Regions from separate parts of the Halalkalibacter sp. HAAS-P013 genome, predicted to be linked through region 2. Evidence: predicted binding sites of a transcription regulator. Region 2 holds the regulator's gene; the other holds the start of a gene.
What was found. Region 2 encodes NrdR, which represses ribonucleotide reductase genes. Its sites were predicted from a motif close to AACACNATATATNGTGTT; they were not measured.

Region 1 (15,394 bases), on a different contig from region 2:
CGTAGCCTTTGATCGTCAATTCTATTGGAGGTGTAGACAAATGCGTTCGATCATGAAGTACATCATACCCGTTGTTCTTTTCTTCGCTTTTATAGGACTCGGTTACGAGCTAATCTTTAATCCTCTTGGCTTCCTAACAAGGATCTTGATGATAGCAGGGTTTGTAGCTGTTTTTTTTCTAGGCTATCGATGGTATATGTCTCGTAAATACGGCACACCTCTTTTCCCGTCACAAACAGGCCCAAGTCGAGCGCAGCTTCGCAAAGCAAAACGAACGAGCACACAACGTCCGTCTTCTCCCGCTCCAACGGCTGCTTTCAAACCAAAAACTACGAACATGATGACTGAAAAGAAAAAAACTACTCGCCCTAAAAATCGTAGAGAAGGTCATAATTTAACTGTAATAGAAGGTAAGAAAAACAAGAAAAAGAAACGAGCGTTTTTTTAAGCGCTCGTTTCTTTTTTTACTCATTGCTTCGAGTATCATAAAAAAGGGGAAGTTCGGAGGCCACTGAAAAAGGTACGTTTTTGACCTTTTTCAGTGGCCTTTAAGCAATGAGCGGAACCGTTGCTTTGTCTTAAAGCCTGCTATGAGCGGTTTTCTCATAACAGGCGCGCAACGTGTGGAGCCATTGCTCCTTCCTCGAATCTGCTAAAAAGGACTTTCTCAGTGCCCTCGAAGTTCGCCCCTTTTTTATACATAAATAGCGCGTACATGGTTGCAACGGCTCCACTCGCCGTGCGCCTTTTGAGAAGGTCGCTCAAAAGGCTTAAAACCTTTTACGGCGGCTTCGCTCATTGCTTCGAGTATCATAAAAAAGGGGAAGTTCGCCCCTTTTTTATACATAAATAGCGCGTACATGGTTGCAACGGCTCCGCTCGCCGTGCGCCTTTTGAGAAGGTCGCTCAAAAGGCTTAAAACCTTTTACGGCGGCTTCGCTCATTGCTTCGAGTATCATAAAAAAGGGGAAGTTCGCCCCTTTTTTATGATACTCTTCAATAACTCCATTTTTTTAAAAAGTGATTTGTTTCTTCTCTTCCTAAGACGATGAGTTTTTCTTTCTGTTCTTCTGATAATTCAAAGTCTGTTGCTTTAACGTTTAGGACTGGTATAAAAACGATGTTTCGGGCATGTTCTTCGTCAATATATTTTATATCATGTGCTGATGCCATAGTCTCAAATAAAGCTCGGTACATTGTTACTGCATTATTGATTTTTTTAGGTGGTATTTCACTTAATTCAGGCTTTAATTGAAAGCCAATAACTGGTCGCCTCCATTTTTTAGGGTTCCCATCCATAAACAGCCACATTGGAAAGTTGCTGAGCAATCCCCCATCCACAATATAGGATGCTTTCCCTCCACTCCCTCGATCATAAATCTTTACTGGTTCAAAAAAATAGGGAATGCTACAACTCATTCGAACAGCTCGAGATACCGGGAATTTTTCTGGTATGACCCCATACTTATTTAAATCATCAGGTAACACGAGCAACTTTCCTTTCGTTAAATCGGAAGCAATAATTCTTAATGACCCTTGAGGTAAATCGCCAAACGTCTTTACTCCTTTTGCTTCTAACACTGTCCTCAGCCAATCTTCTAAAGCATTGCCTTTATACAAGCCAAGACGATAATACAAGTGTAACCATTTTGTTAATGTAAATGGAAGGAATGACATACGCTCATCCTTAAAGGATTCAATATCTAATTCATCAAGCAGTTGAAAAATCTCTTCGCTGCTGTAGCCTACTTTAATAAGTGCTGCTATGATGGATCCCGCACTCGTTCCAGCAACTCGGTTAAATTCATAACCTTTCTCCTCCATAACTTGGAGGGCCCCAATAAATGCGAAGGCTTTTACTCCTCCACCAGCAAATACGCCATCAACTTTCATCAGAAATCGCCTCCTCCTTCAACTCTATGTGTAAAGGCAGGAAGGACTACCTAAAAAAATAAAAAACATCCGCAATAATTGCGAATGTTCTCTCTTATTCTTCTTCCTCATTTCTTTTCTGGACATCTCTTAATTCGTTAACTCTTGTCTCTTTTTCTTGGAAGTATTGAACAAGATCACCGATACGATCAATCGCATCCCAGCTTAAATGATGTTCAATTCCTTCTACATCTTGATAAACATGAGAATCATTGACACCAATTAGTCGCATAAAATCTTCTAATAACTCATGACGGTACACTAAACGCTTTCCGATTTTCTTTCCTTTTGCTGTTAGTACTAACCCTCGGTATCGTTCATATATTAAGTATTCACTTTTATCTAATTTTTGAACCATCTTTGTCACCGAAGACGGATGGACTTCTAATGCCTCTGCAATATCGGAGACTCGAGCATATCCTTTCTCCTCAATTAACATATATATTCGTTCTAAATAATCTTCCATACTAGGTGTTGGCATAAGGTCCCCTCCATTTTTTGTCAAACATAAAAATCGTCTGACATATACGGTGTACAATACAGCCCTGTATTATAAACCTATTCTATTTATATAAAAAGTGTGCAACACTCTTATTTTACAACAGAATGTAGGACGAGGACAATGAGTTAACAAAGTTTATGTGAAGTATTCCATTTTTGCTTCTGGGAAGAATTTATCAATATATGACTGTATCGTATCTTTTAAGTCTCCAGCTTGTTCATCTTTGTAGACGTACTTCCCACGACCGTATCTCCCCCACTTGTATTTTCTTTCTTCCTCATTCATTTCGAGTTTCGATTTCGGATACCGTTTTTGAATAATATTCTTTGCTGTCTTTGTAAAACGATGTTGAATCAATTCAAACGTTAAATCCTTTTTCGCATAAAGCGGCAAGATAGCTTCTAATCGCTCAAACAACTCGTAATAGCCTTCTTTCCAATTTTCATGCAAAATTAATGGGGCTACGATAAAGCCCAAAGGATAATCAGCTTTTGCTACTTTTCCAGCGGCTTCAATGCGCTCTAAAAACGATGAAGTCCCGGGCTCAAACTTTTTAATTACATGATCTGAGTTTACACTAAAGCGAAACCTCGTATTTCCATTGTGTTTCGCACCGAGTAAATGATCGACATGATGATACTTCGTTACAAATCGTAATCGCCCTAAATCGGTCTGTCCTATATGCTCAATCGTCTTCTTTAGGGAATGAGTTAAATGATCAATCCCTACAACATCAGATGTACATGCGGCTTCAAACCTGGTAATATCTGGTTCTCTTTCCTTTATATATTGATCAGCAGCATCAAATATCTCTTCTAAATTCACATACGTACGAATATAGGGTTTGTTTCCGAGAGTCGTTTGTAAGTAACAGTAATGGCAATGTCCCATGCACCCTGTTGCAAGCGGTAGTGCATATTCGGCTGAAGGCTTTGACGTATCAAATTTTAATGTCTTCCTTACACCGATAACAAGGGTGGATTTTGCATTTCTATATTGCTGTAGTTCATTTTCCCCTGGAATATTTCGAACCTGATTATGAGATGTTGTCTCCCTTATCTCTACACCCTTTTTTTCAAATTTTTCTTTCAACTCACGACCTAGCGGGTACTCAAGTGCCCCTGGTTCTATATAAACAAGTTGTGGTTCAAACGCCTTCATGTAATATGCACCTCTGTTTATTACTTTTTTAATAAGCATCTATAGAGTGTGCATATTAGGAGGATTCAGCCTTCCAGTTACTAGAAAAAGGGGCTATTCCAAAAGGTCTGATTTTGACCTTTTGGAATAGCCCCTGGCAATAAATTTGTTTATCTTAAAGACCACACTTTAACTGGGCACCACAACTTGTACAAGTGTTACAACCACCAAGATCTTCAACTTGTCCTTCACGACAAACTGGACACGTATTGCCAACTTCTGATCCGATTGTCACATTTGTTGATCTTACTTCAGAGATTGTGTCAATTAATACAACTTTTTTATTTGATTCTGATTTTGTCTCTTTTTCGTCATCAAAACGATTTTCTTCTGCTTTTAAAGATAGAACTTGCGCATCACGACTTCCATCAACATATACCGTTCCACCTTTAGCACCACCACGATACAAGCGCTCATAAACAGCTTGTACTTGTTCTACTGTATATCCACGCGGAGCATTAACCGTTTTTGATAATGAACTATCAACCCAGCGTTGAATGATACATTGAACATCAGCATGAGCTTCTGGTGGTAACTCCATTGTCGAGATAAACCATTCAGGTAATTGATTTTCATCAGCACCTGGATTTGCTTGTAAATACTCTTCCACGATGCCTGCTTTCACTTCGATAAACTTACCTAGACGGCCACTACGGAAGTAAGAGAATGAAAAGTAAGGCTCAAGCCCAGTTGATACTCCGACCATTGTTCCCGTACTACCTGTTGGCGCAACCGTAAGCAAATGCGAATTACGGATCCCATGCTCTAAAATCCCTTCACGAATATCCTCTGGCATGGATGTCATATAACCTGTATTAATAAATGCAGTACGAAGCTGCATTGTTTCTTCAACCGTATCACCTACTAAGAATGGGAAGCTTCCTTTTTCTTTAGCAAGTTCAATGCTTGTACGATAAGCTGAAGTCGCAATCGTCTCAAACACTCGATCAACAAGATCGTTCCCTTCTTCAGAGCCGTATACTGATTCACAATAAATAAGTAAATCATGAAGACCCATAACTCCTAAACCAACACGACGCTCACCTTTAGCTTGTTTTGTGTTTTGTTCTAAGAAGTATGGAGTTGCATCAATAACATTGTCTTGCATGCGGACACCGACTTCGACCGTTTTCTTTAACTTGTCAAAGTCCACTTCTTTTGTTTCTTTATTTGCCATTTCCGCTAAGTTAATCGCTGCTAAGTTACATACAGAATAGGGAGCTAAAGGTTGCTCTCCACATGGATTCGTCGCAACTACTTTTTGTCCATATGCCTTTGCATTTGTTTTATCATTCGCATTATCGATAAAGAAGATTCCTGGCTCTGCACTATAAGTTGCGCAAATATTTATAAGATTCCAAAGTTCCTTCGCTTTAATAATACGGTATGTTCTAACACCGTAACCTAATTCTTCCCATTCACGAACATCGCCGGCTTCATGCCATTTTTCGTTATAAGCAGACATTTCATCTTCATTGTAATTTTCTACATCTGGGAAACGAAGGGCGTATTCTTCATCCTTTTCAACAGCTTCCATAAATTCTTTCGTTAAACATACCGAAATATTAGCACCTGTTAAAAATTCAGCATTATTGACTGAGTATGTTCCGCCTATGCGTAACTTTTCTTCTGCATCCTCAATAACTTTCGGATCAAATCCACCAAGACCTGCAATCGTTTTATAATTAACGATTCCTTGGTACATTGACTCTTCAACCGCCGTTAAAGGTGTAAAAGAAAGCTTGTTCTTTACGAGCTTTTGAATATGCTCATCTTCTGTATTTTCCAACAAGAAACGCAAAATGCGCGGGTTTTGCATTTTAGAAATGATGAATTCTAAAATATCAGGATGCCAATCAGAAAGCATGATCATTTGAGCTCCACGTCTTGACCCACCTTGTTCGACAAGATGCGTTAGTTTTGCAATATCATCAAGCCATGAAACCGATCCAGATGACTTGCCATTCACTCCACGAGCTAGTGTATTGCGCGGGCGTAATGTTGAACCGTTCGTACCCACACCTCCACCACGACTCATAATTTCCATCACTTGCTTACGGTGTTCAGAAATTCCTTCGCGTGAATCTTGAACGTATGGCATGACATAACAGTTGAAGTACGTAACATCCGTTTCCGCTCCAGCACCATACAAAACACGACCTGCTGGAATGAAGTTCATGGAAACAAGCTGCTCATAAAATTGCTCGAACGCTTCTTGACGTTTTTCCAATGTAGTTTCAACTGATGCAAGTCCTGTCGCATTTCGCTTTGCAATTTGCTCATAATAAATTTCAAGAGGTTTCTCAATTGTATCGAGTGAACGAGATACGATCCCCGTTTCTGCTTCGTCACCTTCAAGAACTCCCCGGAACTCTTCATCAACGAGTACCTTTGCATGATTTTTTACGCAGTCAAGCTCCATCACAAATCCATATCCACGTGCAGGAAACTTAGGGTCATCTTTTACTGTTAAGACTACGAAATCCCCTTCTCTAAGTGTTTTCTTCTCTGTATCTTTAAACGTGTAACGGTCTAACATTACGAGTCTTGATACGCCTTTTTGAGTAATATGCATATCGCTTGTAATTGGATGCACTTGCGAAAATTGCTCAATATCCTCATTTAATCTTTCCGTATTTAGGCGCATAACATTTGACATCGTCATTGCCATTCGCGTCTCCTCCTCTTTCACATGGAAATCTATATTTTACTAGTATATCTAGTTAAACTTTAATTCTGTTGTGTTTGTCCATGTACGATATTCTTGGGTAAGCTTACCACAAGATTGCCACTAGATTCAATATATTGTGCTCAAATTTATTTTCTACACACCATATATTGTGCCTAAATCCATTTTTATTTATTTTGTCAACTTTGAAATGGGTAATAAAAAGAAGGATTTACGAGTTTACGAGAATGTTATCCGCTTTTTTTCGACATTTTGAACGAATTTGTCTCTTGCTATAACAAAGACTTTTTCAATGGCTTATTTCATCACTGTTCTACGCTAAATACAAAATGTTTGACAAAATTTTTAATAGATGGTTGGCTTAATTATGTTATTCTTGATGCATACATGTAGTTAATTTCCAATCAATATATTGAAATTATAAATAGTTGGAGGAATCAAAAATGGAATACATAATACAAAATGACAAACTTCTCCTTAAAAAAGATGCACTGATACATTTTGACGATCGTGGATATTATTTTGGTGATGGCATTTATGAAGTCGTAAAAGTATATGAAGATCAACCATTTGCTATGGATCTCCATTTAAATCGGCTTGTTCAAAGCTCTAGTAAATTAGACATCAAGCTGCCATACTCGAAAGAACAAATTACAGAATTCATCACAACGTTAATCGAAAAAAACTCACTGCAAAATGGCCTTGTTTATTTTCAAGTAACGCGTGGAGTTGAACCACGTAACCACTTGTATTCAAGAGAATCGACACCTGTGTTCACAGCATTTACTCAGCCTGTTCAAAACATTGAAGACTCACAGAGAAACGGCATCGATGTTTGGCTAACAGATGATATTCGTTGGCTACGCTGTGACATTAAAACGATTAATTTATTAGGAAATGTAATGGTTAAACGTGAAGCTGCCGATCATAACTGCCAAGAAGCGATTCTTCATCGGAACGGAACGATTACTGAAGGCTCATCTTCTAACCTTTTTCTTATTAAAGATAAAGTGTTATACACACATCCGGCAACCAACCTAATTTTAAATGGGATAACAAGACAATTAATCATTGAATTAGCTCAAAAACACAATTATCCGGTTGTAGAAGAAGCATTTCCTGTCGAAGTATTAGAGCATGCAGACGAAGCATTCATTTCTAGCTCTTCAGTAGAAATTACCCCAATCAAATCGGTCTATGGCCAATTAAGGACCTCCTTTCCTATTGGCCCTGTAACGAAAGACCTTCAAGCTAAATTCAAAGAGCTCCTGCCAAAAGCATAGTATGCAACAATAAAAGGACTTGTCTCATTTTAAGACAGGTCCTTTTGACTTATTTTCTAAAATTCCAATCATCTTGCTCGTATCGATCTCTTGCAATTTGCTTAACGATTTCTTCTTCCTCTTCCGATAACCTGTATGGCTCTAATTCAATGTTTAAACCCTTTTCAAATCCTCTCTTAAACGCAAACTTTGCTTCTTCCATCGTTAAAGGTTCGCTTCTTAACGCATTGATAGCGACCGCTTTATTTTTAAAATTCTTTTGCATTCGTTCACGTAACCGTTCACTCGAATAGTTAAATAAGTCAAAAAGCTTATCTTCATCGATATCTAAAATGATCGAACCATGCTGTAAGATGACACCTTTTTGCCTTGTTTGTGCACTTCCAGCCACTTTTCTGCCCTCTACAACAAGTTCATACCAAGACGGTGCATCAAAACAGACCGCAGACCGTGGGTTTTTGAGGGCGCTTTTCTCCTCATCCGTTCTCGGAATCGAGAAGTATGCATCAAGTCCAACATCTTTAAAGCCTTCCAAAATCCCTTCAGAAATGACACGATATGCTTCTGTTACCGTCTTTGGCATCTCTGGATGTTCCTCTGAAACGATTACACTATAAGTTAATTCCTTATCATGTAAGACTCCACGTCCACCTGTAGGTCTGCGAACAAACCCTAAGCCATACTCCCTAACTTTATCCATATTAATTTCTTTCTCCACCTTTTGGAAATATCCTATCGATAGAGTAGCAGGATTCCAACCATAAAAACGAATCGTAGGCGGAATCATTCCTTTACTATGCCAATCTAACAATGCCTCATCCAAGGCCATATTATAAGCAGGAGAACAATCTCCGGAATCTAAGTAACGCCATGTTTCCTTCATTTCACACCGCTTCTTTCCACTATGGTATCTATATCATTCTATCAAACGAGTTGTTTCTAGCCAAGTTATTTGAGTTATTGCGTATTTGCTTAGTGGCTATTATAATAAATATTGATGTAGTATGAAAAGGAGTGTAGACAACAACCTATGGAATTTTTATGGTTTATCCTACTTGGATTTGTAGTGTATCTCGTTTTTAAGCGCTTTTACAATCCAAAATATTTAAAAACATTAACACAAGAAGACTTCATTAAAGGCTATCGTAAAGCACAATTGATCGATGTTCGCGAACCACGTGAATATGAAGGTGGTCACATACTTGGAGCTAGAAACATCCCGATGTCCCAACTTCGTCAACGCATCAATGAAGTTCGTAATGATCAACCTGTTTATCTATACTGCCAGTCAGGTGCTCGTAGTAGACAAGCTGCTCAATTAATTAAGAAGAAGCGCGGCGTAGAAGATATCTCACACCTTAAAGGTGGATTTAAAAAGTGGTCAGGAAAAATTAAGAAAAAGTAAGTTTTAAAGGAGATGAAACCATGTTTGGTGCATCTCCTTTTCTAATGATTTTACTTTTCTCATTGGCAAGAGCACTGAAAAATACGCCATTCTAAGCATAACCCAAAGTTGTTTCCCCTGACCCTGACGGTACAAAAGCCTTCTATGAGTTCATAGAAGGCTTTTGTACGTGCCGAGCCATTACTCTTAAATTTAAGAATCTTTTAATGGCTTCGCATCGGCTTACGCTTTTTCATATTTTAAAATTGGCTTTCTTGCTGCAGTTGTTTCATCTAACCTTGAAATAACAGTTGTATGCGGTGCCTCTTGGACAATCTCTGGATTTTCTTCTGCTTCACGCGCAATTTGAATCATCGCATCAACGAATTCATCTAACGTCTCTTTTGATTCTGTTTCCGTTGGCTCAATCATCATACATTCCTCAACATTTATTGGGAAGTAGATCGTTGGCGGATGGTACCCAAAATCTAATAGACGTTTGGCAATATCCAATGTACGTACACCTAGTTTCTTTTGACGACGACCTGAAATAACAAATTCATGCTTACAATGTTGTGTGTAAGGGAGGTCAAAATAAGGCTCTAGTCTGCGCATCATATAGTTTGCATTTAATACGGCATATTCAGAAACTTTACGTAAGCCATCAGGCCCCATCGTACGGATATACGTGTATGCACGAACGTTAATACCATAGTTACCGTAATATGGCTTCACGCGGCCGATTGATTCTGGACGATTATAATCAAAATCAAACAAACCATCTTCACGCTTAACAATGATTGGTTTTGGCAAATAAGGAATTAAATCCTTCTTCACTCCTACTGGACCTGATCCTGGACCTCCACCACCGTGAGGACCTGTGAATGTTTTATGCAGGTTCAAGTGAACCACATCAAATCCCATATCTCCAGGTCTAGCGATTCCTAAGATGGCATTTGAATTAGCACCATCGTAATAAAGCTTCCCACCAGCTTCATGAATAATTTGAGCCATCTCTACAATGTCTGATTCAAACAAACCAAGCGTATTTGGATTGGTTAGCATGAGTGCTGCTGTATCCTCACCAACAACTTCACGTAAATGGTCTAAATCAACTAAGCCATTGTCATCCGTTCGTACCGTAACTGACGCAAAACCAGCGACTGTTGCTGAAGCAGGATTCGTTCCATGTGCAGAGTCAGGCACAATAACTTTTGTACGTTGAAAGTCCCCATTTGCTTCGTGGAAAGCACGGATCATCATGAGCCCAGTCCACTCACCATGAGCACCTGCTGCTGGTTGAAGTGTTACTTCATCCATCCCTGTAATTTCAGCTAATGATGTTTGAAGCTCATAAAGTAATTCCAGTGCACCTTGTACTTGTTCTACTGGTTGATATGGGTGAATATGAGCTAATCCTTCAAAACGTGCTACATCCTCGTTAATCTTTGGATTGTATTTCATCGTACATGAACCAAGTGGATAGAACCCTGAATCTACACCATGATTACGTTTTGATAGTGCCGTATAATGACGCATGATCTCAAGCTCTGAAACTTCTGGCAATTCAGGTTCTGATTCACGTAAAAACTCACTTGGAATTAACTCATTTATTGACTGTTCACAAATATCTAATGTTGGCAAGCTATGTCCAACTCGTCCAGGCTTGCTGCGTTCAAAAATTAATGGCTGATCTTTTGTTATCATAGTAATGCCCCCAATTCCTTGGCAAAAGTATCAATTTCTGCTTTAGTTCGTACTTCGGTCACAGCTACTAACATTTGTCCTTGTAGCGAGTTTTCATCACGTCCGAGGTCATACCCTCCAATAAATCCTTTGGAAAGTAACAGCTCATTTACTTTCGAAACTGGTCTCTTCACATTAATGACAAACTCATTAAATGTAGGTTGTTCCGAAACAATTTCTACTCCATGAGCCTTCAACTGCTTTTTCATATAAGCAGCTTTTTGTACATTTTGATACGCCATTTCCTTTACGCCCTTTTTGCCAATCGCACTCATTGCAACGGAAGCTGCTAAAGCATTTAGCGCTTGGTTCGAACAAATATTAGATGTAGCTTTCTCACGTCTAATATGCTGCTCACGTGCTTGCAACGTTAAAACAAATCCACGTTGACCATGTTCATCCGTTGTTTGCCCAACTAGGCGACCAGGGACTTTACGCATTAATTTCTTCGTTGTTGCAAAATAACCACAATGCGGACCGCCAAATTGTGTTGCAATTCCAAAAGGCTGCGCGTCTCCCACGACGATATCTGCTCCAAATTCACCAGGCGGTTTTAGCAATCCTAAAGCAAGTGGATTACTAGACACAACAAACATTGCTTTACTGCTATGCGTAACCTCTTCTAATTTAGCTAAAGGCTCAAGGTTGCCATAAAAATTCGGATGTTGAACAACAACACAAGCTGTGTCATCCCCGTATACTTCTTGTAACTGTTTCAAATCTGTCACACCATTAGCAGTATCAATTTCAATCACATTTAAACGCTGCCCAGTTGCATTAGTTTGCAGGACTGCACGAGCTTCCGGATGAACAGCTTTAGAAACCAGAATCGTCTTCTTTTTCGTCTGTCCTGCACTTAGCATCGCTGCTTCTGCTAAAGCCGTTGGGCCATCATACATGGACGAGTTCGCTAAATCCATTCCTGTAAGCTCACAAATCATCGTTTGAAACTCAAAGATCGCTTGAAGCTCTCCTTGTGAGATTTCTGGTTGGTATGGCGTGTAAGCCGTATAAAATTCAGAACGAGAAATGACGTGATCGACGATTGATGGGATGTAATGTTCATATACGCCCGCCCCTAGGAAAGAAGGGGTTTGTTTAAGTGACACATTTTTCGCAGCTAACTCTCGAAAATATGAGATGAGCTCTGGCTCTTTCAAAGCTTCTTTGACATTCATTTCTCCTTTAAAGCGAATGTCACTTGGAATATCAGAAAACAATTCCTCAATTGACTGTACGCCGATTGTTTCAAGCATTTCTTTTTGATCTGCATCTGTCATCGGTAAATAACGGTGATTCATGTATGTTCCTCCTCTTACTTTTTATAAAATGGCGTTGATACGACTTGTGCTTTAAGACGTTTTTTACGAACTTGAACTTCTACTTCTGTTCCAAGTGCAGTAACACCTATATCTAGAACGGCAAGGCCGACATTTTTCTTTAATGTAGGAGATTGAGTTCCTGTCGTGACAAACCCTATTAATTTATCACCGACAAATACTTCATAACCTGTACGAGGGATGCCTTTATCAATCATTTCAAGGCCGACAAGCTTTCTTTTCAGCCCTTCTTCTTTCTGTTTCTTCAATGCTTCTTTCCCAATAAAGTCTGCTTCTTTATTTACTTTTACGGCAAAACCAATTCCCGCCTCAAGTGGAGAAATTTCCTTTGTTAATTCTTGACCGTAAAGAGGCAATCTTGCTTCAAAGCGTAATGTATCACGTGCTCCTAGTCCACAAGGAACAAGGCCATCCTCTTTACCTGCTTCAAGCAAGCTCTTCCATAGCTTAGCAGCTTGGTCTGCTGCACAGTAAAGCTCAAATCCATCTTCACCTGTGTAACCAGTTCTCGAAACGAGTGCATTGACACCATCTACATTTACTTGGTCAACAAACCGGAAAAACCGAATGGAAGATAGATCAAAAGAAGTTCTTTTTTGCAAAATTTGTTCTGCTAGAGGTCCTTGAATCGCTAATTGCGCGATATCACTAGAAACATTTATCGCTGTTACACCCTCAATGATATGTTGCTGCATCCACTCAACGTCTTTTTCAATGTTTGAGGCATTAATTACGAGTAAATAATCGTCTTCTGCCTTTCTGTAAATAAGCAAGTCATCAACCGTCCCACCATCTTCGTAACACATAGCTGTATATTGTGCCTGCCCATCTACAAGTTTGGATACATCATTGGTCATTAATTTTTGTAAATAATCAAGTGCTCGTGGACCTTTAACTTCTACTTCACCCATATGTGAAACATCAAATAGTCCTGCCTTTGTACGGACTGCTTCATGCTCTTCTTTAATGCTTAAAAATTGAACGGGCAGATCCCATCCCCCAAAATCAATCGTTTTTGCTCCACCTTCTTTATACAGGTGAAATAGTGGTGTTCTCTTTAAATCAGCCATGATCAAACCTCCTCAAGTTAATTCATAAAATGCAAAAAGACAGAGTTATACACTATTTTGTGTATAACTCTGTCCTGTAACCAGAAAGTTTCCTATATTCATGATTGAATATAGTGTCTTCGTAGGTGGCTTATCATAAGCACTCTCCAGAGCTGCGTCAAATAAGAGTCTTTTTGCCTGAGAGATTCGCATCGATAACACATTATCTAATACTTGCTCCTTCGGCGTTGCATCATTCGCAAGCTCTCCCCTTATCCTCATCCGCAACTTATTTAATTGTTTTCACACTTACTCATGAAATTCTTATGATTGGTACATACTACATGTATAAACCTTTTAAATTTTAGGCAATATGTGTAATTCGGATTTATATTAATATCCTACCAAGTTGGATAGGTTTTCGCAACTGTTTATTTACTAAATCAGATTATTTTATAGATTTTTTATAATTTCATTCGGATATAGCAGTTTGATTGAAAGGGTGATTGAAAATGAAGATTGATATACATTTTGATCAGAATTGGAACGACACCTTCAAGCAAAGGTTAGATCAAGATGGTCCTTGGTCTAATTGGGAACTATTTAAACTAGCGTATGAAGCAGAACAACACCAAATCATACCAGAGTTTCATGGTTTGCAAGCCCCTAAGCACCTCCCTCAGTTAAAGCCATTTCCACATCAAATTGAAGTGGCCAATACGGTTATTGAGCAAATGAATGGCAAAGCAATACTAGCTGATGAAGTAGGGCTTGGAAAAACAATCGAGGCTGGACTAATCTTAAAAGAGTATATGATTCGTGGGTTAGTAAAAAAAGTATTAATTCTCGTTCCAGCTTCTCTTGTTTCCCAATGGGCGATTGAATTAAATACAAAGTTTCATATTCCAGCTATTGCTCAACGAAAATCATATGTATGGGAGCAATGTGATGTTGTCGTGGCTTCAATTGATACAGCTAAAAGGCAACCACATCATGATATCGTCTTAGACCAGCCATATGATTTAGTCATTATTGACGAAGCTCATAAACTTAAAAATCCTAAAACAAAAAATTATGAGTTCATTAAAAAGTTGAAGAAGAAATTCTGTTTGTTATTAACCGCAACACCAGTCCAAAACAAGCTAGAGGAAATCTTTAATTTGGTTTCATTGCTTAAACCAGGTCATCTAGGAGATATCTCTTCATTTGAAAAAGAATATCGTTCGAATAAGAGATCACCTAAAAATGAAGAAAAGCTAAGAGAGTTAGTAAACAAAGTAATGGTGCGCAATCGTCGTGAGGAAACTGGCATTGAATGGACGAAACGAATTGTTGAAACGGTTCAGATTGATTTTAGTGAATCAGAACGCGCTTTTTATGAAGAGATTGAGAAGTTAAATGGTGATTCAAGTCATTTTGGCTTGCTGACTTTAAAAAGGGAATTATGCAGCAGCAGAGAGGCTGCTTTTATGACATTAAAAAATATGGTTGAACGAGCCCATGCCGAAGGACGCAAGCTTCCTGGCGCAGAGCGCTTATTAAACAAAATTGGGGAGGTAGAAGGGCATGCAAAAGCCGAGAAAGCACTAGAGATCATCAAAAAAATCAATGATAAAGTTATTATTTTCACTGAATACCGTGCAACACAGTTATATTTACAATGGTTTTTAAAACAAAATGGCATCTCTTCGGTACCATTTAGAGGAGGATTTAAAAGAGGAAAAAAAGACTGGATGCGTCAGCTCTTTCAAAATCATGCCCAAGTATTAATTGCAACTGAAGCGGGCGGCGAAGGAATTAACTTGCAATTTTGCAGTCATATCATTAACTATGATTTGCCATGGAATCCAATGCGTATTGAACAACGAATTGGGCGTATTCATCGACTTGGCCAACAAGAAGATGTGAAAATTTACAACTTTGCTGTTAATGACACCGTCGAGCAGCACATTCTTAAATTGCTTTATGAGAAGATTCACCTATTTGAAGCCGTTATCGGTGAGCTCGATGATATATTAACGAAAATTGATCTCCCTTCAGTTGAAGAACATGTGCAAGATATTTTATTGCAATCAGATTCTGAAGGAGAAATGCGTATTAAGTTTGATCATCTTGCTGCCATTATGAATGATGCAGCAGAAGAAGCTGCGAATTCTAGTAAGGAGGATCAGATCGATGCAACAGCCTCAAGTTCATGATTTCTTAGAGCGTTACTTCCAAGCGAATGATAGCCCAATCATTGAAAATACATCAAATTATTTAAAGGTTC
Region 2 (15,394 bases):
CGGATAACGTCTTTTAATCTCACGTAATAGGTCAGTATAATAACTAAGTGTCAGATCAGGATTCGTGCCACCTTGCATGAGGATTTCTGTCCCATCAACATCTAGCGTTTCTTGTATCTTCTTGAAAATTTCTTCATCTTCAAGAACATATCCTTCTTTATGCCCTGGAGCACGATAAAAAGCACAAAAACGACAATACGTATCACAAAAATTTGTATAATTAACATTGCGTCCAATTACAAAAGTTGTCACTGGTTCTGGGTGCCATTTCAACATAATTTGATTGGCAGCCTCTCCCATTTTTTCGACTTCATCACTCTCATAAAGAGCAACCACATCTTCCATCGACAATCTTTCACCATTCACGGCACGTTCTAATATAGCATCAATGCTCATGTTGTACCTCCGAATCTCTCAATATAGGATACTGTTATCCTACCATAGTTACATCCATGCGCAAAGTGAAGACGCAGCTATTGGAAGAAACTTCATTATCTAGCACGACGATTCGCTCCTTCAACCCTTACAAATGTCGTAAAGTGCTTGACTCTTTCCATAATTCGTTTTGCTTTTAATTCTTCAATTCCACCACGCTCAGAGTAGGCTAAATGCTCCTCAAGTTCATCGTAGTCATAATTCGAGGTGAATAATGTAGGTAAATTTTCAAGCATTCGATGCTGCAAAATCGCCCCCAACACATCATCTCGAATCCATCCCGAGATTGTTTCTGCTCCAATATCATCAAGAATAAGTACTTGAGCTCTTTTCACCATATCTAGCTTCTCTTGGAACGTACCATCTCCAATTGATTGTTTCATTTCACGAAAGAAGTCTGGCGTATAAACAATAAATGACTCAATTTCCCTTTCCCGAAGTTCATTTGCTATAGCACCCATAAGATGAGTTTTTCCTACACCAAAACGTCCGTAAAAATAAAGACCTTGTCCATCTTCACCTGGTCTTGCATTTACAACAAACTCTAATGCTTTTCGGCTCGCCTCTGCTCGATCTCGATCAAGATCTAGTTCATCGAATGTCGCAGTTAATATATCTTTTGGAACATAAAGTGATTTCATTAGTTGACGTTGTTTCTTTGCACTTTCTGCTTGTTTCTTTAAAGAACAAGAATGATACTCCAAATCGATCGCTTTACGCGCAAAAATAATTTCTGGTTGATAGCCTTGCATCATATTAGGACAGGCTGCTAAACCCGGACAATTCTCACAGTTATAACGTTCATTTTTAAACTCATAAAGCTTAATTAAGCCTTGGTCGATAGCATCATCGGTAGCCGGGATTTTCTCGAGCGCATTTTTCACAAATGGATCAGCAAGTAATGATTTCCTAGCATTCTCTAATCTTTGTTCCAAGTTCTTGTCTTTCGTCCATTGTTTTAAAGCCGATTGAATAGATTCCATACCTTATTTCCCTCCTTTCTGTGTTTGGCTTTTTCTTAATTTCTCTAGCATTTGTTCAAAACTCTGTTCATCTTCATTTTTGCGATTGGGTTTCTCATTTGCTTTTGACTCCGTGGTCGATTGTTCTTGCTTTTCTTTATCTGCAACCAACCATTTAGGTAGTTTATCTCGCTTTTTCGGTTGTTTTCGTTGACCGCTTCGGTTCTTAGCTTGAGCCTGAGTCATTTTCTGAGAACTCGCCTCATTTGCTTTTCGTTGCTCTAATAAGGCAAGTTGCATGGCTTCTTTTACATTTTTAACTTTCTTTCTAGACCAATGACCAGCTACTTTATCAATTAGTGCTTTAGACAACTTCATATCGTGACTATATAACATGAAATCCAGTAGAACATTAGCTACTCCAGGGAGCAACTGGTGGTCCAGAATTAACGATTCAATAATTTTCACATCAGCAGCTGCTACTTTCCCACCGTCGGAACGAATTTCAAGGAGTTCCAATGGAGATGTCGTTTCATAAAACTTTATGGCTCGTTCTTCTTCTGTCTGTGGCTCTTTCCCTGCCATCGTTTGTTGATTCATCGGCTGCTTTTGCATGCCTATTCCCGGTGGTTCATTGCCATGTTCAACTTTGTACCATTCTTGTGCCTTTTTCCTTAGCTCAAGCAAGTCTAATTTCTCATCATGAAGAAGGGCTTGCTGTACGATACTACTCATTTCAAGCGGTTCAATTTTATAAACGAAGGCTAGCCTACTAATCGTTTTTCTCACTTCACTAGTTAAAATCTCTTCTGGCACAAGAAAAGTCGATAAACTTTTTTCCAGTAAATCAAAGTCAAATTGAGTGAAAATCATTTCGTTTTGATCATTTATAGAGAGGAGTTCTTTACCTTTTTCCATTTTCAAAGCATTGCCAGTCTCAGATTGAAGATTTGAGACCATTTCAGAGTGATGCAATGAGACAAATACTTCATCAAACGCATAGGTCATTTCCGTATATTGATCGTGGTCAATCTTATCTAATGTAAAACGATCCCGAAGCGTACGATAATGCGATTTACCAAGCCGATTAAAGAGATAGACGCTTAACACATCATTTTCAAAAAATTGTTTCGGCGTCATAGGAGGCTGTAACTCATATAAATACGTTGCCCCGCCATCCTCATCCTTACGCTTATAGGTTTTTAATAGGCCAATTCCTTCAAGCTTCTTTCGTTCTTCGTATATAACTTCGAGTGAGACACCTAATAACATCATCAATTGTCTGTGCGTCAACTCATTGCTCCGATACTGATCCTTCTCTAATTGTGATAGCAATGTCAAGTATAGGCTATGAGCTAAAGCACCGGTTAGTGGTTGATATAGCAATGTTAGTGTAAGTTTGTCCATCTCTGTTATAAAATTGCTTGTCCGCACAGAAAATCGATCAACTGGCAATAATTCTTTCCAATGCCATGTCATTCTCTCACCCCCAAAAACATACAAAGAGCTCCTCACGTAAAAAGAGCTTGTAGCGATTACGCTTAAGCTCTATTATTCACTCTTATTCATTAACTCTGTTAGTTCCTTTATAAATACATTAATATCCTTAAATTGACGGTAAACCGAAGCAAATCGAACATAGGCAACATCATCAATATCTGCGAGTCTTTCCATGACAAGTTCACCTACGTCATGACTGTTTACTTCATTTTTCCCAAAGCCTCTAAGTTCTCTTTCTACACCATTAACAATTTTTTCAAGAGTATCCAATGAAACAGGTCGCTTTTCACAAGCTCGTATTAATCCCCTTAAAATCTTCTCTCGGGAAAACTCTTGTCGTGTTCCATCTTTTTTTACGACAATCAGCGGAATTTCCTCGACCATTTCAAACGTCGTAAACCGATGACTACATTCCTCACATTCTCTTCGACGACGAATGGACCGTCCTTCATGACTTGGCCTTGAATCCAGTACCCGAGTTCCATTGTGATGACAAGCAGGACATAGCATTTAATCATCTCCACTTTCCGTATCGTACTCAGTCGTTTGAGTTAAAGTATCTTTATTTTATGATATAGAAAAAGTAGAAATCTGACAAGAACTCTTATTACATAGGTATATCATAACACAAAGACAGATACGAAAGTAAAATACTAAAAAGAGGTTGACTCTAGTTAACATCTAAACCTAGTTAGTTAACATAACAGTTAAGAACCAAGGATTAGAAAGCTTCATTTTTGAGTCAACCTCTTTATGCTGTAATTGCAGTTCACAGAAAAACAGCATACTTTTTTTCCAATTTAAATGCAACAGTTCATGTAAAAATTTATGATTCCCTATATTTAGGAAAGAATTAAAGATCCACTTTCTTTTGCTCCCCTTGAACATCAGCAATCAAACTGTGATGAACAACAATTTTTTTTGGTATCACAAAAGATAAACACTATTCCATTCCATTTGGATAAAAGGAGTGAGCAAAACATCCTGCTATCATTTATCTTCAAGTAAAAAAGCACAAAAAAGATACCTTAATCAGGTTAGAACCCCCTCTCAAGGTACCTCTTTAGCTAATATTTACGAAGCTGAGTGAATTTGACTTGTTTCATTTAATTTTTGTGCAACAAGATTCATTAAATCAACGACGCGGCATGAATATCCCCACTCATTATCATACCAAGCAAGGACTTTTATTTGTCTGTCATTCATAACCATTGTTGATAATCCATCAATAATAGATGATTGCTCATCCCCATTAAAGTCTACAGAAACAAGTGGATCATTTGTAAATCCTAAAATTCCTTTTAATGAGTTTTTAGAAGCGGTTTCAAGTGCATGATTTACTTCCTCAACTGTTACATCCCTCTTTACATTTACGACTAAATCGACAAGTGAAACGTTTGGTGTAGGCACACGTAACGCCATTCCATTTAATTTTCCTTCTAATTGAGGAAGAACCTTAGCGAGTGCTTTTGCTGCTCCTGTCGATGTTGGAATAATTGATTGCCCGCACGCTCTAGCCCTTCTTAAATCTTTATGCGGGTTGTCGATATTCTTCTGGTCATTTGTATAAGCATGAACTGTTGTCATAAGCCCGCTTTCAATTCCAAACTCTTCATCAAGAACTTTGGCAACCGGAGCCAAGCAATTTGTCGTACATGATGCATTAGAAATAATATGGTGTTCTTCATTGATGTAATCACGTTCATTTACACCCATTACGATGGTGATATCTTCATCTTTTCCTGGGGCTGTAATTAACACTTTTTTCGCTCCTGCTTCTAAATGATAACCAGCTGTTTCTTGTGTTTTAAACTTCCCTGTTGCCTCAATAACAATATCAACTCCTAGCTTTGCCCAAGGAAGATCTCTTGGATCACGCGATTGCAGAAGTCTTATCTCTTTTCCATCTACTACTAATGCATTTTCTTTTGCTTCTACTGATAAGTTATATTTACCATGAATCGTGTCATACTTTATTAAATGAGCTAACGTTTCCGCAGGGTAACTAGCATTTATCGCTACAACCTCTACTTTTTTCTCATTCATTGCCTTTCTAAATACCATTCTCCCTATACGACCAAAACCATTTATCGCCACTTTCTTCTTCATTAGAATAACTCCTCCTTATAATAAGGTTATACTCAACGCTATTTTTCTTACAATTAGTATAACATATTAAAACATAAAGGGACATTATTAAAATAATAAAAAATAAAAAAAGGCTGTCACAAAGGTCCATTCTTTGAGGGCACTGAAAAAGGGTGATTTTCCTTTTGATGTGCCCTTCTTTAACCTTTGTGACAGCCTTATTCATGACACTGTCCATTCGTCTAAAATCTTCTCTAATTGCCGTCTTGTTTCTTCCACAGTAAAGGAATTATCAATGATAGCATCTGCTCGTTCTCGCTTTTTTTGTAATGGCATTTGTGAAGCAATCCTAAGTTTAGCACCCTTTTCTCCAGCCATATCTCGTTCCATCAGCCTCTTAAGCTGAGTCTCTTCATCAACATAGACAAGCAATACTTTATCCACTAAATGAAACAAGTCGCTTTCAAATAAAAGTGGGATATCGAATACAATGGTTTTTTCACCTTCTTCAACATACCTCTCCTTTAATTCATTCATACGATTCCTTACAGCTGGATGAACAATTTGATTCAATATTTTCCGTTCTTCTGGATGCTCAAATATAATTTCCCCCAGCTTCTTTCTAGCCAACGTACCGTCTTCATTTATAACACTTTGTCCAAAATGCTCGCTAATTAATTGTAGAGCCTCCGTTCCAGGCTCTACAACTTCACGCGAAATTTGATCTGCGTCAATGACAGGGATGCCTTTTGACTGTATGATCGCACTTACAGTTGACTTCCCGCTAGCAATCCCCCCAGTTAACCCTATTAACATTCGCCAACTCTCCTTCATACTCGTTCGCTCCAAAAAGATACATTTTAGAGCGAACGTATCAGTTGATATTAAACTCCTATAGGCTGAATACCCCAATTAAAATAAGTAAAAGACCAGGGATAAATGAGAATTTTTTCATCCAGACAGAGTCAGCAAAACGATTGCCGCTTTTCATACCCAATGTAACAAATAAAGCACTCATTGTTGCTACAGCAATTGCCATCCAAACTGGTGAAAAACCAATTAAAGCAGCTCCTATTCCGGCACCAAATGCATCTAGAGAAAGAGCAATCCCAAGCAGCAATGCCTCTCTTCCTGTAATGGTCCCCGAATTGTCGAAGTCTGCTACCATTGGCTTACGTAAAATACGGATGACTACACCTAATACTTTTATTTCGAAATTAAGTATTACTTCGTCACCTTTTGTCTTCACCGTATTTGTAGCGGGTCTGTATACTTGGTACAATGCCCAAGCACCAATCAAAATGAGAATAGCTCCACCGATCGATTCAGCAACGCGGGGGGACAAATAAGTCTGTATCACTGTCCCAAAAAACATGGCGATCAAAATGGAGGTTGCTGAACAACCCGCGATAAAAAGGAGTGACTTCCAAGGCAACTTCATTTTCCGGAGTCCATATGTTAAACCAACTCCAAAGCTGTCAAGACTTACAGCCAGAGCAATAGCTAATAAGGAGAGAATCTCAACCATATTGATAAGCCCCTTCCATTTAAAACATACGATAGTATATGGCAAGAGCCTATCCAATGGTACTTTATTTTTGACAGTTTATGCAGAAGTGCGTACCCCTACCACCAACAACATTCTTCGTTATCTCTGCCCCACATTGCACACATGGTTCACCTTTACGTCCATAGACAGTAAGTTGTTGTTGAAACATTCCCATCTCACCTTGTCCATTTACATACGATTTTATCGAACTACCTCCTAAATCAACAGCTTCTTGTAACGTCGTAATAATGGCATCATGCAAACGTGTTAGTTCAGTATTTGAAAGAGAAGAAGCCTTACGTTCAGGATGAATTCCCGCTTTAAACAAAGCTTCATCGACATAGATATTTCCCAGACCAACGACTGTTTTCTGGTCTAATAAGACGACTTTAATATTCCTCGTCGTGTTCTTAAAGGAGCGTTCCATCAGATCTACGGTGAATTTCGAAGAAAAAGGCTCTACTCCTAACTGAGATAACGGCATTGTTTTCTCTTCCGTTCCTTTTTCAAAAATATGCATTGTTCCAAATTTACGTACATCTTGATAGCGCAACTGAGTACCATCTGTGAAAGAAAAAATCACGTGGGTATGTGGCGTAAGCTCTTCTTCTTTTTGAAAAAGACCATAACGCCCCTCCATCCGAAGATGTGAAACCATCGTTAGATCATCTAGTACAAATAACAGGAATTTCCCGCGCCGATTAACCTCATGAATCGTCTGCCCTATTAAGTGAAGTTTAAATTGTTCCACATCATCGGGTTTTTTTATTATATTGGCCCACAATACATCAACAGCGGCAATGGTTTTTCCAATGACCAATTGACGTAAGGTTCGACTTACTGTTTCCACCTCAGGTAATTCAGGCATACTATGTCCTCTCCTTATTTCGCATCATACCAGGTTTCACCATAAGAGACATCAGCCTTAAGAGGAACATCTAAGTTAACCGTTTCCTCCATTACTTCTGGTACTAGCTTCATCATGATTTCCATCTCATTCTGAGGGACTTCAAAAATCAGTTCATCATGAACTTGTAACAGCATACGACTTTGTAAATTTTCTGCTTCAAGGCGCTCTGCCATATCGACCATTGCCCTTTTTATAATATCAGCAGCTGTTCCTTGAATTGGTGTATTCATCGCCGTTCGCTCAGCGAAACTCCGTTTATTAAAATTGCGACTTGTAATGTCAGCTAAGTAGCGTCTACGTTGCAATAAGGTAGACACATACCCTTTTTCCCGAGCTTCTTCAATCGTGTTATCCATATATTCTTTTACTTTTGGATAACTCGCTAAATAACGGTCAATAAATTGCCCGGCCTCTTTTCTCGTAATCCCAAGACTTTGTGATAAGCCAAAATCACTTATACCGTACACGATCCCAAAGTTAACTGCTTTGGCACTTCTACGCATATTCGCCGTAACTTGGTCCTCGCTTACATGGAACACATCCATCGCCGTTTTCATATGGATATCCATGTCAGACAAAAAGGCTTCTATTAACTTTTCATCGCCAGAAATATGGGCTAGTACCCGTAATTCAATTTGCGAATAATCGGCTGCTAGTATTTTCCAACCCGTCTCTGATGGGATAAAAGCCTTTCGAATTTTACGACCTTCTTCCAATCGAATCGGGATATTTTGTAAGTTCGGATCAGTAGAACTTAAACGCCCAGTCTGTGTTAAGGCTTGGTTATAGCGAGTATGAATTTTATTCGTTTCAGCCTTTGTTACTTTTAATAAACCTTCAATATATGTTGAATTCAATTTCCCTAACTGCCTGTAGTGCAAAATATGTTCAACGATTTCATGATCCTCAGCTAATTTTTCCAATACATCTGCAGAAGTTGAGTATCCAGTTTTTGTTTTCTTAATTGGAGGAAGACCTAACTTTTCAAACAACACTTCTCCTAATTGTTTAGGGGAATTGATATTAAAAGAACTACCGGCAAGCTCATGAATCTTCTCTTCCAATTCTCTCAAGCGTCGATTTAAATCTTCCCCCATCTGCTCAAGTTGTTCCTTATCTACTTTCACCCCCGTTGTTTCCATGTGTCCTAAAATAATCGAAAGTGGCGTTTCAAGCTCTCTGAACAACTTTTCTTGCTCATTTTCTATTAACTCTTGTTCCAAGATAGGTTGGAGTTGATACAGCGCATCGGCTTTTCGAACTAAATGTTCGGCGAGCTGTGCTTGGTCTGGAACTTTTTGTTTCGCTCCTTTACCATACACCACTTCATCTTCCTGTACTTGTCCTTTTGCTTTGCGCTTAGCTACATCGCTTATTTCATGTGACGACAATGACGGATCTAATAAATAAGAAGCCATTTGTAAATCAAACGTTACCCCGTTTAAAAGTACCCCTTTCCAACCTAGAGCAACGACGGCTCGTTTTGCATCAAATACTGTAATCTTTGTCGTATCATCTTTTAACCAATCAACAAACGCTTGAGAATTTAAAGCTTGTTCTGTATTTATAAAAAAGCGACCTTTTTCATTAACAAATGCAAATCCTTCAATAGTTGCTTGATGATAGTTTTCACTTAACACTTCAACAACAAGAGCTGCTTCTTCTGTCAAGTACTCTTCAGTTACCTCATCTAACACTTCATATGTAATATCTTCCAATTCTTCTTCCACAGCACCGTCTGTATCAAATTTCGACACAAGCGATGTAAACTCTAGTTCCTTCATTAATTTGACTACATTTTGCTTATCATACTCACCAAAACTAAGGTCATCTAATTGTGTTTCAAAAGGAACATCTACAAAAATGGTAGCAAGCTCTTTACTCATTAACGCTTGCTCACGATTCTCTTCTAGTTTTTCTTTCATTTTCTTTCCAGAGATTTGATCGATCGAATCAAGTACCTTTTCAACTGAACCGAATTCTTTTAACAGCTTTAATGCCGTTTTTTCACCGACACCTGGAACACCAGGGATATTATCAGAACTATCTCCCATAAGTCCTTTCATGTCGATAATTTGCTTCGGACTAATCCCATACTTCTCAGCGATAAGGGCTTCATCATATGCTTCAACATTAGTAATCCCCTTCTTTGTTAACACAACCGTCACTTTATCAGAGACGAGCTGAAGCAAATCCTTATCTCCAGAATATACCTTCACTTCAAAGTCTTTGTTTGATGCATCTTTAGCAAGCGTACCGATGATATCATCAGCTTCATAGTTTTCAACTTCATAACGAGAAATGTTAAAAGCATCAAGCATTTCCCTGACGAGATGAAACTGTTCCGATAACTCCGGCGGCGTTTTTTGACGCCCGCCTTTGTATTCATCAAATGTTTTATGGCGAAACGTTGTTTTGCCAGCATCAAACGCCACTAGCATATGCGTCGGTTTTTCTTCTTCAATAATCTTTAATAACATCGTTGTAAAACCATACACTGCATTCGTAAATACACCTTTATCATTATTCAATAATGGCAGTGCAAAAAAAGCACGATAAGCAATGCTATTTCCATCTATTAATACGAGCTTTTTCAACTAAATGCCCCTCTCTTAAAAACCAGTTTTTTCATATAGTTATTGTAGCACACGAAAAAAGAGAGTACCAAAAAGTCCGGTTTTGACTTTTTGGTACTCTCTTGAACAATTACTCTGTAAAGCCCATCAAAATACGAGCATAAGGAGAGTTAGACGGCAAGACAATGACTGTTTCATCACCAATTGTTTTCTCATACGACTCAAGCGTACGATACAACTGATAAAACTCTGTGTCCCGGCCAAATGATTCATTGTAGATACTTGCAGCCTCTGCTTCCCCTTCCCCGACAATTTCATTTGCATCGGCATTGGCAGTTGCAAGAATTTCTGTTACTTCTCGGTCTGTGTTCGATTGAATCCGGTTCGCTTCTGCATCCCCTTGTGATAAATATTCTTGTGCAGTCGCATGACGCTCAGAAATCATCCGGCTATATACAGCTTCTTCATTCTCTTCTGGAAGATCTGTTCGTTTCATTCGAACGTCTGTTAATTTAATCCCGTATTGATTCCGCTCAAGTGCTTCATTGACACGATCACGTACAAGTTCATTAAAACTCCCTCGTTGGGACGTTTCTTCTTCATTAATAATCTCATCAAACTCTAATTGTCCTAATTCTGCTCGAATCGCTGAGAAGATTAACTCACCCATAATGGCTTCCGCACGTTCCTGTGTGACCGTATTTGAGATCATTAGCTGTGGATTTTCAATTCTCCATACTGCATAATGATCGGCTAGTACTCGTTTTTGATCTCTCGTATTAATTTCAGCTGGTGGGATGTCATAAATTAATTGATATTTGGGTAGAGTTGAAACCGATTGGATAAATGGAATTTTATAACTAAGTCCAGGTTGATCTTCAATCCTGACAACTTCACCAAACTGACGAACTACTTTATATTCCCCTTGTTCTACAATAAAAAGATTACTAATGATCGTTGCTAAAATCGCAATTAAAATAATAGCGATCGCTCCAAGCTTTGCGTACTTTCTCCACTCATCACTTGGACGACGTTCATTTAAATCGACAATGTTCTCATCACTCATTAGTTACTCCCTCCTTCAGCAGAACTTTGTCCCCGCTCTAGTGGCCTGATTGGTAAGTAACTTACCGTATCACTATTGCTGTCCATAATATAAATCTCTGTATTTGGTAACACATTTTCAAGGGTTTCTAGAACAAGACGTTGCCTTGTTACCTCCGGATTGACAAGATACTCGTTATAAAGAGCGTCAAATCTTGCCACGTCTCCACGGGCCCGTTCAATTCTTTCTGCTCTTGTTCCCTCTGCACGAGAGATAATAGCATCTTTTTCCCCTTCGACTTCATTGATTTGTTGGTTGCGGTATCTTGTTGCTTCATTAATTTTTGTCAGACGTTCCTCCCGAGCATCCGTTACCTCTATAAAAGCACGACGAACGTCTTCAGTTGGAAGTTCTACATCTTGAAGTTTTACATCTTGTATACTTACACCAATTTGATAGATTTCTAATAACTCAATTAAATTTTCAAAAACCCGTGCCTCTACTTCCGGTCTTTGATCAGTCAGGACTTCATCAATCGTTGTGCTTCCAATAACTGTACGTAAGGCAGATGACGTCGCATTATACAAAACCTCTCTGGCATCAACCGCGCTATACAAATATTGCTCAGGATCTATTATTCGCCATTGAACAGCCAGATCAGCAAAGAGAATGTTTTCATCACCCGTAATCATCTTCGCTTCCCGAGTGAATTCTACCACTTCTCCATCTTCTTCCTTATAGCCTACTTGAAGGTTATAAGTTCCTCTCGATAAAATCTCAACTCTTTGTATCGGCCATGGCATTTTAAATTTTAAACCTGGCTCCGTAATCGTTTCATCTACTTTTCCAAAAGTAATTAATGCTGCTTGTTCCGATTCGTCGACTATGTACCAACCAGTAGCAAGAAAAAGGGCTAGTATTGCGACACCAACGCAAGATCCAAAGCCAACCAGTAATTGCTTAACCGTCATCTTATCATTCCTTCCTTGATGTTCTTGTTTTTATACTCTTTATACGATTCTTTAAATAAATCGGTTTCAATTTTTTTTTAAAGAATCTCACTCTTTTTCATTATAGTACAAAATTCATGCTATTTGGGTCTTTTTACCGGAAAAGCTTCAACATTCATTTACCAATAAAAAAAGACATGAGCACAAAGGGGGGCGCTCATGTCAATCAAAGGGTTGAACTATTAGCAAGATGTAATAGCTTGCCAAGCAGTGATGAAAACCGTTCCCTTTAATTATAGATAAATTTAGTTAAGGTTGTTTTACGACAATGTAAATATTTTGTAAAAAGAGTGTCATCAAGAGACGCTTCTCTTGTGACACTCTTTTGTTCTGACTAACATCTTAAGTTGTTTTTCTAATACAAACTACTCAGCTCGATACCGGTTAAAAGTAATCGTGAAAGTAGTTCCTTTTCCAACCACACTATTTACAACTATTTTGCCTTGGTGTGCTTCTACTAAGTGTTTGACAATAGCAAGTCCCAAGCCAGTGCCCCCAGAATTCCGGCTTCGCGCTCGATCTACCCGGTAGAACCGCTCAAAGATTCTAGGAAGATCCTTCTCACTTATTCCAACACCTGTATCAGTAATTTCTAATGTAATCGTTTCTTCATTTCCTTTCATTAAAATGTTGATCGATCCCGAAACTGGAGTGTACATAATGCCATTATTTATTACATTTATAGCAATTTGTTTTATACGCTCCGTATCTCCTTCAAGTGTTGTATCACCTTCAATACACATCTGTAAATCAATTTGTTTTTCCTGTGCTTTTTCTTTTAATAAATCAATCACTTCACTTACAATATCTTGTAAATTCGTTCTTTCCCAATTCAATTGAAAATAAGCTTGTTCAATTCTTGAAAGGTCTAGTAAATCCTGAATCAAACTTTGCAGTCGCTCACTTTCATTAGCAATAATCGTTAAGAACTTTTCTCGAAGTGGCTCCGTGTTCATCGCTCCATCAAGAAGCGTTTCGGTAAACCCTTTGATGGAAGTGACCGGCGTTTTTAGTTCATGCGATACATTAGCAACAAAGTCTGTACGTACTTGTTCAAGTTTCTTTAACTCAGTAATGTCATGAAGCACAAGGACAATCCCCTTTAATTTATCGCTATTGCTCATGACTGGAGCTGCATATACTTCAAAATGACGTACCTCTAAATGTATCGGGAAGTGAATTTGCATTCTTTGTTTTTTTTCAGTCATAAAAATGGTTTGTACGATCTTTATAAGTTCTTTATGTTGAATCACATCATGGTAAAGTTGATTTTGCCAAAGATCTGTATTTTCTTCGAAGATCTCTTGACATGCACGATTGATTAAGGATATATCGCCTTTAGTATTGATTAAGATTAATCCACTACCCATGTTGTCAATCAAAGTTTCCATACGTTCCTTTTGAGCCTGGTGTCGATTAGTCAGTTGCTCTAAGTTAAAAGCAAGAATATTAATAGACCTTGATAACTGTCCAATTTCATCTCGCTTCCCTTCAGACGTTCTCGCTTTGTAGTTTCCTTCCGCTAACTCATTAGCAACGACCGTCGCACTTTCAATCGGTCCTATCATTTCATTTGTCACACGATACGTAATAGTTACAATAATGATAAAAGCGACAGTAAAGCTGATCCCTAAAATCAACCAAATCTTTTCTGTCATATCAGCTAACGTACGTGTAGAAAGCCCTAAACGCATGTATCCTAATTTATTTCCGTTCTCATCTACAATAGGAATAGCATAATATAGGAGTTCATCTTGTACAGTTTCACTATATCGAATATACGAGACGCTTTCCTCATTTTCAATCGCTTCAATTTCAGGCCTTAGCAAATGATTGTCCATTGTTTTAGGGTCAGTTGCAGACTCACCAATAACGGTACCATCTAAAAGAATTATCGTTACTCTTGAGTCAAGCATTTCCGCTATTTCCAAAGCTCTCTTTTGAGCATTTTCTTCCTCAAGACCATATTCAGCAAGCATATATGCAGCTAAGCTGGCTTCTTTCTCTACTCGATCGGTCAAGTTATTAATGTAAAAATCTTCATATAGCTTTCCTATCACAAACCCTATGCCAATCAATACAAGCAAAGTAATTGATAGAACAGCCAACATGATTTTGAACCTTAACTTATACATTGACTGGGGGCTCCTCCAATTTATAGCCAAGTCCCCGAATTGTCTTTATATAAGTTGGCTTTTTTGTATTTGCTTCAATTTTTTCACGAAGGTGACTTATGTGAACATCCACTATCCTTGTATCACCAACAAATTCGTAATTCCAAACTGCGTTTAGCAACTGATCTCTCGTTAATACACGCCCTTTATGATTAGCTAAATAAAGTAATAATTCAAATTCTTTAGGTGTTAATTCCAGTGCATTATTTTTGAAAAACACCTCATAATTATCTGGATGGATTTCCACTTCTCCAAATTTAATAACATTTTCTGTTGGACCTTGACTTGTATTCGTTTCTAAAAGTACAGGTTGTGCTCTTCTTAGAATAGCTCGAACTCTTGCAACCACTTCACGAGGGCTAAATGGCTTCGTCATATAGTCGTCTGCTCCAAGTTCTAATCCTAAAACTTTATCGAATTCATCATCTTTTGCTGTGAGCATTAAAATCGGAGTTGTTACCTTATTTTGTCTAAGTTGCTTGCATACATCTAAGCCATCCATTTCAGGTAACATTAAATCAAGAACGAGTAAATCAAATGATTCTGTAGTGGCCAATTCTAAAGCCTTTGCACCATCCATTGCTGTTGTGACATCAAAACCCGCTTGCTCTAAGTTAAACTGCAATAACGTAACAATGGATTCTTCATCATCGACAATTAACAAACGCTGTGACATATTAATCCTCCCAAACTCGTTTCAAAAAACGAGTAAATGTAACGGTCCACCCTGCTATATGCCCTAATGGGTTCTTTCTATTTCTATTATTAGTATAGCAAAGTATAGGATAATTGCTATCAAGAAAAACAAAAAAGGGGTTATTCTAAAGGGCTAGTTTGACCTTTAGAATAACCTCCGTAACTAATTAAGATGTCGGTAAAGCAGCCATAACACTACGAACAGACTCAACTGATTTAGCTAATGCTGCTTTCTCATCGTCTGTTAAATCTAGTTCGATGATTTTTTCAATTCCATCTCCACCTAAGATCGTCGGAACACCTACATATAGGTCCTCGTAACCATACTCACCTTCTAAGTAAGCAATTGTAGGAATTACACGTTTCTTATCTTTAATGATCGCCTCAACCATCTGAGTTAGAGATGCAGCAGGTGCATAGTATGCACTTCCATTTCCAAGAAGGCCTAC

Region 1: a site for NrdR is predicted at 6,462-6,479, ahead of AC1FXP_RS17080 (vitamin B12-dependent ribonucleotide reductase). Genes of this name have one in related genera too.

The regions. Positions count from the first base shown of each region.
Region 1 is NZ_JBWQTU010000013.1:8,723-24,116, reverse strand. Features, by position in the region: gene AC1FXP_RS17100 (SA1362 family protein) at 41-448, shown strand; gene AC1FXP_RS17095 (patatin-like phospholipase family protein) at 997-1,893, opposite strand; gene mntR (transcriptional regulator MntR) at 1,988-2,413, opposite strand; gene splB (spore photoproduct lyase) at 2,570-3,595, opposite strand; gene AC1FXP_RS17080 (vitamin B12-dependent ribonucleotide reductase) at 3,750-6,305, opposite strand; gene dat (D-amino-acid transaminase) at 6,767-7,606, shown strand; gene AC1FXP_RS17070 (lipoate--protein ligase family protein) at 7,656-8,489, opposite strand; gene AC1FXP_RS17065 (rhodanese-like domain-containing protein) at 8,637-9,011, shown strand; gene gcvPB (aminomethyl-transferring glycine dehydrogenase subunit GcvPB) at 9,234-10,697, opposite strand; gene gcvPA (aminomethyl-transferring glycine dehydrogenase subunit GcvPA) at 10,694-12,037, opposite strand; gene gcvT (glycine cleavage system aminomethyltransferase GcvT) at 12,052-13,146, opposite strand; glycine riboswitch at 13,302-13,407, opposite strand; gene AC1FXP_RS17045 (DEAD/DEAH box helicase) at 13,638-15,323, shown strand; gene AC1FXP_RS17040 (YqhG family protein) at 15,301-15,394, shown strand, end outside.
Region 2 is NZ_JBWQTU010000005.1:132,940-148,333, reverse strand. Features, by position in the region: gene mqnC (cyclic dehypoxanthinyl futalosine synthase) at 1-396, opposite strand, end outside; gene dnaI (primosomal protein DnaI) at 492-1,418, opposite strand; gene AC1FXP_RS09035 (replication initiation and membrane attachment family protein) at 1,422-2,876, opposite strand; gene nrdR (transcriptional regulator NrdR) at 2,949-3,407, opposite strand; gene AC1FXP_RS09025 (glyceraldehyde-3-phosphate dehydrogenase) at 3,972-5,006, opposite strand; gene coaE (dephospho-CoA kinase) at 5,208-5,801, opposite strand; gene ytaF (sporulation membrane protein YtaF) at 5,878-6,513, opposite strand; gene mutM (DNA-formamidopyrimidine glycosylase) at 6,578-7,402, opposite strand; gene polA (DNA polymerase I) at 7,417-10,041, opposite strand; gene hflC (protease modulator HflC) at 10,151-11,086, opposite strand; gene hflK (FtsH protease activity modulator HflK) at 11,086-12,036, opposite strand; gene pnpS (two-component system histidine kinase PnpS) at 12,441-14,210, opposite strand; gene AC1FXP_RS08985 (response regulator transcription factor) at 14,203-14,925, opposite strand; gene mdh (malate dehydrogenase) at 15,113-15,394, opposite strand, start outside.